One region of the Gracilibacillus xinjiangensis genome, then DNA from elsewhere that is predicted to be linked to it. Evidence: predicted binding sites of a transcription regulator. Region 1 holds the regulator's gene; the other holds the start of a gene.
What was found. Region 1 encodes LexA, which represses DNA repair genes until DNA is damaged. Its sites were predicted from a motif close to CGAACATATGTTCG; they were not measured.
Positions count from the first base shown of each region.

Region 2: a site for LexA is predicted at 2,837-2,850, ahead of ruvA (Holliday junction branch migration protein RuvA). Genes of this name have one in related genera too.

Region 1 covers NZ_JBHSDT010000008.1:854,995-860,486, forward strand. The annotation lists gene tkt (transketolase) at 1-1,333, opposite strand, end outside; gene ACFOY7_RS15590 (DUF896 domain-containing protein) at 1,481-1,705, opposite strand; gene ACFOY7_RS15595 (YneB family resolvase-like protein) at 1,767-2,432, opposite strand; gene lexA (transcriptional repressor LexA) at 2,703-3,323, shown strand; gene ACFOY7_RS15605 (spore germination protein) at 3,649-3,885, opposite strand; gene ACFOY7_RS15610 (spore germination protein) at 3,917-4,129, opposite strand; gene ACFOY7_RS15615 (YjcZ family sporulation protein) at 4,423-4,527, shown strand; gene ACFOY7_RS15620 (hypothetical protein) at 4,862-5,005, opposite strand; gene ACFOY7_RS15625 (hypothetical protein) at 5,053-5,301, opposite strand; gene glnA (type I glutamate--ammonia ligase) at 5,430-5,492, opposite strand, start outside.
Region 2 covers NZ_JBHSDT010000008.1:369,308-374,799, forward strand. The annotation lists gene ACFOY7_RS13030 (small multi-drug export protein) at 68-541, shown strand; gene ACFOY7_RS13035 (hypothetical protein) at 561-1,295, shown strand; gene ACFOY7_RS13040 (GntR family transcriptional regulator) at 1,312-1,713, shown strand; gene ACFOY7_RS13045 (ATP-binding cassette domain-containing protein) at 1,706-2,578, shown strand; gene ruvA (Holliday junction branch migration protein RuvA) at 2,871-3,470, shown strand; gene ruvB (Holliday junction branch migration DNA helicase RuvB) at 3,492-4,493, shown strand; gene ACFOY7_RS13060 (DUF2905 domain-containing protein) at 4,490-4,690, shown strand; gene queA (tRNA preQ1(34) S-adenosylmethionine ribosyltransferase-isomerase QueA) at 4,691-5,492, shown strand, end outside.

The DNA.
Region 1 (5,492 bases):
CAGCCGGACGTAAGTAATCGCTGAATACAAAGAATGTTCCACCAAATACCTTTAACCCGCCATGCAGTGCCATACCGTTTAGTGCAGCTGCCATCGCAAACTCACGTACACCAAACCAAATATTGCGCTTATCGGCTTCATTTGCTGAGAAATCTCCCGCATCTTTTAAGTTGGTTTTATTGGAACCAGCTAAATCTGCACTACCACCGAATAGAGACGGTACGGTTTTAGCGATTGCGTTTAAAACTTCTCCAGAGGTTGCACGAGTTGCTGCACTGCTACCTGTCTCATAAACCGGTAAATTTTTGTCCCAGCCCTCAGGTAATTTATTTTGCATTGCCTCGTCTAATTCTTTTGCTAATTCAGGATATGCATTTTTGTAAGCATCAAATAAATCGTTCCATTCTTTTTCTGCGGACTGACCTTTCTCAACAATTTTCGTTTCGAAGTCAGCATATACTTCTTCCGGTACTTGGAATGGTTCATGGCCCCATTTGTATGCTTCTTTGGTTAAGGTAACTTCATCCGCTCCAAGTGGTGCACCGTGTGATGCAGCAGAACCTGATTTATTTGGCGAACCAAAGCCAATAATTGTTTTTACTTCAATCAATGTTGGTTGGTCAGTATTTTGTTTTGCTTCAGCAATTGCCTTAGAAATTGCTTTTGTATCGTTTCCATCTTCTACACGAATTACTTGCCAACCGTATGCTTTAAAACGATCCTCTACATTTTCAGAGAATGCTTTATTTAACTCTCCATCTAGTGAGATATCGTTAGAATCATAAAGTGCAATTAATTTACCCAATTTTAAATGCCCTGCAAGAGATGCTGCTTCATGAGAAATACCTTCCATTAAGTCACCATCACTTACAAGTGCAAAAGTATAGTGATCAACCACATTAAAATCATCTTTATTGTATTTTGCTGATAAATGTTTCTCAGCCATTGCCATACCGACACTCATTGCAATCCCTTGGCCTAATGGACCAGTAGTCGCTTCCACACCGTCAGTGTGGTGTACTTCTGGGTGACCAGGTGTCTTAGAGCCCCATTGACGGAATTTTTTAAGCTCATCAATCGGAAGGTCATATCCAGCCAGATGTAATAAACTGTACAGTAACATTGAACCATGACCTGCAGATAATACAAATCGGTCACGATTAAACCATTTAGAGTTTTTAGGGTTTTGGTTCATATGCTCTGTCCATAGTGTGTAAGCCATCGGAGCAGCACCCATTGGTAAACCTGGATGACCGGAATTAGCATTTTCAATAGCGTCTATTGACAATGTACGAATTGTATTTATAGACATTTGTTCAATTTGAGTTGACATTTTTATTTCCCCTTTCAAAACAATATATGTACGCACATCTATAATCCTATAACGAAAACGAAGATTAGACAAGTATCTCCTTTAAAAAAAGCTAATTTTTTGTAATTATGTCTCGTTTTTTTATAAAAATCAAAGAAATAGTGTACACTATTTCTTTGATTTAAGTTGCTTTAATTTATCCGGAGTGACATCGTTCCCATTTGGATCAATGACAGTCATTCCTTTCATATGGTTTTTGAATGACTTTCTCACATTTTTTAAATATTCCTGACGTAATGCCTGTTGTTCTTTTTTTTCCTCTGGACTTAGTTCTTCTTTCTTAGCTTTATTTGCCAATTCATTAATTCTTGCAATTTTATCATTAGAAAGCATTATTTTACTCCTTTATCTCAAAATAATAGAAAAGAGTATACATATTATTTGTACACTCTCTTCATTGTAAATCACTCATTTTATTTTTATCAAGCAATTCGTGTTCTTGGTATCGACGATGAACTGTTGCCTTTGAGACATTGTAACCCATTCCTTGCAGTATAGAAGTAATTTCTGCAAAGGTCAGGTTGTTCCCCCTTAGTCGTACCACTTCCTCAATGGGAAATTCCTTCCGTTCTCTACCTTGCGCTAAATGTTGGTTGGAAAGGTTATTGGCAGGATTGTATCCATTATTTATCGCTTTCCTCATTCCCCGCTTAATTTTCGCATTATGTAATTTACGCTGATATTCTTCTACAATCGATACTATTTGCAATACCATTGAATCACCTTCAGAGAGTTCTAATTTCCCGCTGTGTGCAATAGTTAATATAGTAATATTCATCTTTGCTAGCTGATGGAGCAATGCAATTTTAGCATTCCCTCTTCCTAATCTAGTTTCATCTTGTATTAGTAAAATATTCGCTTTTTTTTGTTGAAAAAGTTCTAAAAGATCAAACACACCTTCTCTTTCAATCTCGTAGCCACTTTGCTTTTCCTTAATTATTTTCACAATATTATAACCTTTTTCTTTAGCAAACCGGCTAAGTTCTTCTGCCTGTCTATGTATTGAACTCTCCTGTGTCTCTTTATCCGTACTAACACGGCAATAAATGATTGCATTCAAAATTTTAACGACTCCTTGATCTCTTTGTTTATACATTCCAAATAAATGAACTATATAAAAAGATAATCCCCACAACAAAAGAAATCAAATAGAATAAATCAACTTTAGAAATTTTCTTTATCATTTTTATCCCTCCAGAGAACCTTTGTTCGTATTTCCATTATATACGAACAAAGGTTCTTGTCAAGTATTTTCGAACGAATGTTTGTGATTATTCCGAACGTATGTTATAATATTCCTAACAAATCATACGTTAAAGGAGTATTGATTATGACTAATCTATCAAAAAGACAGGAACAGATCCTTGCATATATTAAAGAACAAGTAGATTTAAAAGGATATCCGCCGTCTGTGCGTGAAATTGGGCAAGCAGTAGGTCTTGCTTCCAGTTCTACTGTGCATGGTCATTTAGCGAGATTGGAAAAAAAGGGGTACATAAGAAGAGACCCTACCAAACCCAGGGCAATTGAAGTATTATCACAGGAAAATGATAATGAAATTCCAAAAACGGAAGCTGCTTTTGCTCCTGTAATCGGTAAAGTTACAGCAGGTTTACCTATTACAGCAGTAGAGAACATTGAAGAATATATTCCGATTCCCAGCACTGATGTACATAGCGGCGATCAAATATTTGTTCTGATAATTGAAGGAAATAGTATGATTGAGGCAGGGATTCTTGATGGAGATAAGGTAATTGTTAAACAACAAAATACAGCAGTAAATGGGGATATTGTTGTAGCAATGACGGAAGATAGTGAAGCAACTGTCAAACGTTTCTTTAAAGAAAAGGACCATATCCGTTTGCAGCCCGAAAATGCGACAATGGAGCCGCTTCTTTATGATAATGTCAGTATTCTAGGGAAAGTAGTAGGTTTATATAGACATCTATAGAGTAATAGGGAAAATTCTACATAGGAATATGTAGAATTTTTTACTTAGCATCAGATTAAGCAGAACATCCATTATTGTATTCTGCCTGTCTTGAATTATTGAAATATATTCAGTTTCATGACTAACTGTCTTTGAGTCTCCTTTATAACGGTTAACTTTCCACCATAAGAATTTGGTATTAGGAACATATAAACCCTTTCACTTATAGAGAAAGGGTTTCAAAGCTCAGATATTTCGTTTCTTATTTTATATCTTATGACTGGTACTTATACCGACACAGCTTTTACAATTAACTTCTTGGCAAATTCCCGCAACAGTTCCTCTATCAAATTTCACCAACATCTGTCTCTATTGTATCTAAAATATTTGAATCCTCTGCATCCGGATCAAACGTATGACTTGTGCTTACTCCATTACTATTCATAGTAAAAAAACCAGTATTAAAGCTTCCAGATCCAGTAACTACCTTACTTGTAGAAGTAGGAGATGCATGTATCGCTTGTTTTACTATTAACCCTTCATTACTATTAATTGTGACAGGACCAAAGAAAAAACATGACATTTTTCGAGAACCTCCTTTTTTTATTAACCTTTTAAATATTTTCAGCTATATTTGCATCATTTATATCTGGATCAATTGAAGAAGATCTATTTATATTAGTATTTGTTTTAATCCAATACCCTGTGTTGAAACTGCCAGCACCGGCAACAGTTTTACTTATAAATGTTGGACAAGTATTTAAAGTATTACTGACTATAATACCCTCGTTGCTATTAATCGTTACTGGACCTAATATAATAGTCAAATTATACCCTCCCTTCATTGAAAACTTAGAATGGCAATATATAACTATTCCAGTTTTCATTATAAGTATAATTTATGACTAGAACACTACTGTTGAAATGGATAATGAACTAGTAATAAATAGAATAATTAATAATCCTATTTTGATGATTTATTGACTATCATTTTTTCTCCTTTAAATACAGTGAAAGTCAAGCTTATTGCTAAAACATCCTTAGGAATATGACATAAGCCGACGCATTTCATTCAACTTTTCATATAATGATACTATCTAAGTTGAGGAGGTGTTATATAATGGGCGCGAGTGGAGGTTACGGTTCTGGCTTTGCTTTAATTGTTGTCCTATTCATTCTGTTAATAATAGTTGGTAGTTCCTACGTTGGTGGTTACAGCTATTAAAGCAAAATTGAAAGTATTTGGTGGCAAGAAATTCACATGTATCTTTATGTAGTAAAACGATCAAAATTAAAAATATCAGGCACTTCTGATGTCAAATACTGGCCTTTTTAACGAATGTCATATCAAATTGTTCTGGTTGGTACCCCTATACAAGTAAACTCTGCCACAATAGTGTCAGGGTTATGCATAAATACTATGGCTCTCCTTCTCATGAATTACTAGAATACTGAACTATCAGCAGTAAAATATTCCACTGATTTTTCGAAAAGACTTTTACGTTTTTAAAAACTGTTAAAGTCTCGAGAGCTTTTGCACGAGTATAGTGTGTACCAACTTATTCTGCAGGTATCAGTTTAGCTTTCGCCACGTTAAAAAGGTCAATTGCAGTTGATAATATAGTGCCTTCATTAATAATGTATTCTAACAGGGAAAGACCAGTTAGAATGATAATCATTTCATCATTCACTAAATAGTTCACTCCGTCTACTTCAAAACCTTCCCCATCATAATAGCTTAAAAACTCCTCTAACGTTTGTAATCGATGTTGACTGATGTCAACTGAACTTGATTGACTATTGGGTCAGACTCCGCAAAAATCGTAATGGCTTCCTTTATATATTTGGGGTGCAGGCCATTGTAGGTTTCGTATACCGGGTATAGATTTTTTACTTCTTCTGGTATGTTATTTGCGTCTAGATACTCCAATACATTATTCTTACTCACTTCATACTTACTCTTTTCACTTGCTAAATTATCTGACTCATCACTGCACATATCTACATGGATTAAAAATTTAATAGACTATTACGGATATTCTCTAGCTCTCCATCCATAATTACCTAACAAGTTACTTATCCAAACAAAAACTCCTTGACACCAACGGCATCAAGGAGTTTACTAGATTAATATGTTTGAATATATTGTTCTCTTTCCCATGGGTGAACTTGTGTTCTGAACATATCCCA
Region 2 (5,492 bases), 490 kb from region 1:
TAGAAAAATTAGGTGTTATACTGTTTATATAGATATACACAGTATAACACTAGGGGGAAGAATGATTATGTTAGAACTATTATGGGCATATGTTTTAGTTTTTATCTTGTCTGCAGTTCCTTTCTTTGAGGCAATCATTATCACGCCTCTTGCCATTGTTGCAGGGTTATCGCCAGTTCCTGTTTTTATTTTGGCCGTTGTCGGGAATTTACTAACGGTTTATGCAGTTATTGTTTTCATAGAAAAGATCAGATCATGGCGAAAGGAAAAAGATGGAGAAGGAAAACGTGCCAGCCGTGCGAAGCAATTGTGGACAAAATATGGATTACCTGGCCTTTCCTTACTTGGTCCATTTTTCGTTGGAAGCCATTTAACTGCATTTCTAAGTCTAATCTTCGGTGGTACAAAAAAACGTGTAACAATGTGGATGACAATAAGCATTTCGGCATGGAGCTTGGTTTTAGGGATACTTGCATATTTCGGAATTGACTGGTTTAATATGGACAATAAGTTTCTTGAGCAAATTTTTAATCAACAGTAATTGAGAGAGGGTTTAAACAATGTGGAAGGAACCATTGACTTTAGTCATAAATGAATTAAAAATATTATGGAAGCCATATATAGCTACATTACTTTTTACGATTATGTTAGGCATCTTTTCCTCAACCATGTTAAGTCATCTGGCTGAATTCCTGGCAGAAGGTGAGGGATCCTATAACAGTGTTTCCCTTGATATTATTTTTGGAATGTTAACACCATGGTTTACCACCATATTTCTATCAAGCCCTTACCTAAGTTTCAAAACGGTGAAAGAAGATCCATTTGGAAAAAGGATGGCTCTATATCGGACGATGCCTATTTCCATGAAACTATTAGCAAGAAGCCGAATGTTATTAATGCTGGCAACATTCATCACATTATCATTAGCTTTTTATCTGGCGATGATGATTAGTTTGCCAGCGTCTTTTTATCACATTGTTCCATCTGAGTTGTTTACAGCATTTATTTTGTTCTGGTTCGGCTACTCTCTGGCAATTGGCAGTCTTAATGTTTTTATTGAATATGGAACGAATGGAAAAGTGCTTTATATCTTTTCGTTCCTATGCGGTTTTATTATTGCAATACTAATTATTCTTTTCAACATTTTAGGAGATGCAGGAGTTGTTGAAACAGTTATAATAATGTTGCAACAATCTCGCTGGCCTGTAGTAATAATGCTGCTGCTTGGTATCATTAGTTACACAACATGGGAAAACTTATTAAGATCAAGACTGAACAAGAGAGATTATTTGTAATGGAGGGAAATCATTAATGAAACTTCCAATTACAGTTTCTGAGAGCAGCAAAGAACCGATTTATTATCAAATTGAAACACAATTAAAAAGCCTTGTAATAAGTGGGCAGCTGACTTCAGGCACACTGCTGCCTTCCATAAGGGCATTATCTGGTGATCTTTCCTGTAGTGTGATCACAACCCGACGTGCCTATCAGAACTTGGAAAAGGATGGTTTTATTCAAACTATTCAAGGCAAAGGGACATTTGTTAAGGACATCGGCCAACAAGCGAAATCCGAAACAAAGGAAACTGTCGCCTCATCCTATATTGAAAAGTTATTAAAAGATTTAAAATCGCTAGGTCTCACAGAGGTTGAGATTAAAACATTGGTCTATAAAGTGTTATCAGAATGGACAGGAGGTCACCCCCATGAGTAATTATGTATTGGAAGTAGAGCAATTAGCTAAATCGTTTAAATATTTTCAATTTGGACCTGTTGATCTTCAAGTAGAAAAAGGGACTGTAATTGGATTAGTTGGAGAAAATGGTTCAGGGAAAAGTACATTTTTCCATTTAGTTCTTCAGTTGCTTTCTCCAGATAGGGGGACTGTTCACTGTTTGACTCATGATATATCTGTAAATAGCAGTACTGCAAAAGAAAAAATCGGCTATGCAGGCAATAACATATATGAGGGATATGGGCAGCTTACAATAAAGCAATTGGCACAGCTTGTCAGTTACTGGTATCGTCATTGGGACAAGGACAAGTACAGAACAATGATAGAAAAATATCAGATTAACGAGAAAGAGAAATACCAAAATTGTTCTGCAGGTACGAAGAAAAAAGTTGAATTTGTTTTCGCTATGGTTCATTCCCCGCAGCTGCTGTTATTAGATGAACCATTTTCTGGTGTGGATATCAGGTCTAAACGTAAGATGCAGGAAGAATTAGCAGATTTTATGGAGAATCCACATAATGCTATCATCCTTTCTACCCATCAACAAGAAGAGATGAACGCATTGTGTGATTATCTATGGATAATGGATCAAGGTACTATCATTGCAAAAGTGGAAAAGGATGAGATTTTGCAGCAATGGATGCGTGTATGGCTGAAAGACTTGCCAAATGAAATAAAACAGCATCGTTATGTAGTAGAGTATGATGTGGAGACACCTAATATTGTTACGAACAATTTTGAGGAAATGGAAAAAGTGTTAGCCCGTTCTAATGTGGCATATACCCACTTTAAAAGGATGGAACTTGATGAAATTCTTGCATATATAATGGAGGAAGGCAGATAACATGATGCCTTTCTTTTTTTATTATGGAGCTAAAGGTTCTGCTGATGGAGGTCACACCCTGATTGTCCGGTCCCTTTTGAAGTGTTTCTTATTGCATATCTTGTTGCGTTCTCCTTAGTCTCCCTTTGTATATAGAGTTATTGTAGTGTATGATAGACGTTAGAATGCGTCTCTTTTATAGAAAATATGATCAGCTAACCATTGCCTTCTAACATGACAGATACTTGAATCAGCAGGAAGAATAGGCTATGATAGATACGAACATATGATTGATAAAATAAGGTGGAATATGATGATTGCATATATAAGAGGGAAGATAGCGGAAATTACGGATCAGGCTGTTTTCGTTGAAGCAAATGGAATAGGTTATGAATTAATTTGTCCAAATCCATTTCGGTTTCAAACAAAATTAGGCCAAATAGAGAAAATTTATACATATCATCATGTAAGAGAAGATGCGCAAATATTATACGGCTTTGAGAAAACAGATGAAAAGACATTGTTTTCGAAAATATTGAATGTATCAGGTATTGGTCCTAAAGGAGCTCTAGCTGTTTTAGCATCCACTAGTGTCCAGGATTTTGTTACAGCTATTGAACAGGAGAATGAGAAATTTTTAACAGGGTTTCCTGGTGTGGGCAAGAAGACCGCTCGACAAATGATCTTGGATTTAAAAGGGAAACTTCCGTTTGATTATACTATGGAAGAGTTTACTGCAGCCCGGGATGGAAAAGAAACTAATGATCTTGCATTAGACGAAGCAATCGAGGCACTGAAGGCATTAGGATATTCTGATAAAGAGATAAATCAAATTAAACCAAAATTAAAACAAGAAAAACAGCAAGAGGCCGATGGATATATTCGTAAAGGTCTTGCTTTAATGATGAAATAGGGAAAGAAAGGAGCTAGCTTGATGGAGGAACGGATTATATCTGGAGAACTACAGGAACAAGATGCTTTTGAAGAGCTAAGCCTCCGACCACAGCTTCTCAAACAATATATTGGTCAGCATAAGGCAAAGGAAAATTTGGCAATTTTTATTGAAGCAGCGAAAATGCGAAATGAAGCCTTGGATCATGTATTATTGTATGGCCCGCCAGGACTTGGGAAAACTACGATGGCACAGATTATTGCAAATGAGATGGGTGTACAGTTTAAAACAACATCAGGTCCTGCCATTGAGAGATCTGGTGATTTAGCGGCAATATTATCTTCCTTAGAAGTTGGTGATGTGCTGTTTATTGATGAGATTCATCGACTGCCCCGTGCGGTTGAAGAAATATTATATCCTGCAATGGAGGACTTTTGTTTAGATATTGTGATTGGATCAGGGCCAAGTGCCAGATCTGTGCAATTAGATTTGCCGCCATTCACATTAGTTGGGGCCACAACCCGTGCAGGGCTTCTAACAGCACCATTAAGGGACAGGTTCGGTGTTTTAAGCAGGTTGGAATTTTATGAAATAATTGATTTATGTGCAATTGTCGAAAGAACGGCAGAGATTTTCGAGACAAATATTGATAAACAGGCTGCATTGGAAATTGCACGGAGGTCGAGAGGAACCCCAAGGATTGCTAACAGACTGTTGAAAAGGGTTCGCGACATATCACAAGTAAAAGGTGAAACAGAAATCTCTTTATCAACAACACAACAAGCATTAGGAATGCTGCAAGTTGATGATGCGGGACTTGATCAGATTGACCATAAACTATTACTTTCCATGATCGAAAGTTTCCAGGGCGGACCTGTTGGTTTGGACACGATCGCTGCATCAATCGGAGAAGAATCGCAAACAATAGAGGATGTATATGAGCCATTTTTGCTTCAGCAAGGGTTTATCCAGCGAACACCGAGAGGCAGAATGGTGACATCTAAAGCATACGCCCATTTTAATATGGAGGTGCCGAGGACTTGACGGAATTTGGCAAAATCTTTATTGTAATAGGGATCGTATTTATTATTATCGGACTTATATCAAGTTTTATTGGTAAATTACCAGGTGATATCAGCTTTCAAAAAGGTAATTTTTCGTTCCATTTTCCGATAATGACATCGATTGTTGTTAGTATTATTTTGACATTGATTTTTTATGTGATAGGACGGTTTAAGTAGATGAGAATAGAGGATTTTGATTTTGATTTACCAGAAGAATTAATTGCTCAAACACCTTTAAAAGACCGTACAAGTTCCAGGTTGATGGTGTTGAATAAGGAGCAGAGGACTATTGAGAATCATCATTTTTATGAAGTGATTGATTTTCTTAATGAAGGGGATTGCTTAGTTTTAAATGACACAAAAGTTCTCCCTGCAAGGCTTTATGGGGTAAAGGCGGATACTGGGGGCAAGGTGGAAGTTTTATTATTAACACAAATAGAAAATGATGATTGGGAAGTGTTAGTAAAGCCAGCTAAACGTATCAAGGCCGGTACAGAAATCAGTTTTGGTGATGGTAAGCTTAAGGCAACCTGTATCAAAACAAAAGAACATGGTGGCCGCATTCTTCGCTTTCATTATGAAGGGATATTTTACGAAGTTTTAGATGAACTTGGGGAAATGCCTTTACCTCCATATATAAAGGAACAATTGAATGAAAAGGACCGATACCAGACTGTATATGCGAAAGAGCAAGGGTCTGCTGCAGCACCAACTGCTGGCCTGCATTTTACGGAGGAATTGTTAGCGGAAATTAACCAAAAAGGTGTGGAAATTGCTTTTATTACGCTCCATGTCGGTTTAGGTACATTCCGCCCTGTGAGTGTGGATGATGTAGAGTCACATGAAATGCATGCAGAATTTTACCAGATGACGGAAACAACTGCGAAACAGTTAAATGCAGTAAAAGAGCGCGGTGGACGAATTATTTCAGTTGGTACAACATCAACAAGAACATTAGAGACCATTGCGCGTGATACAG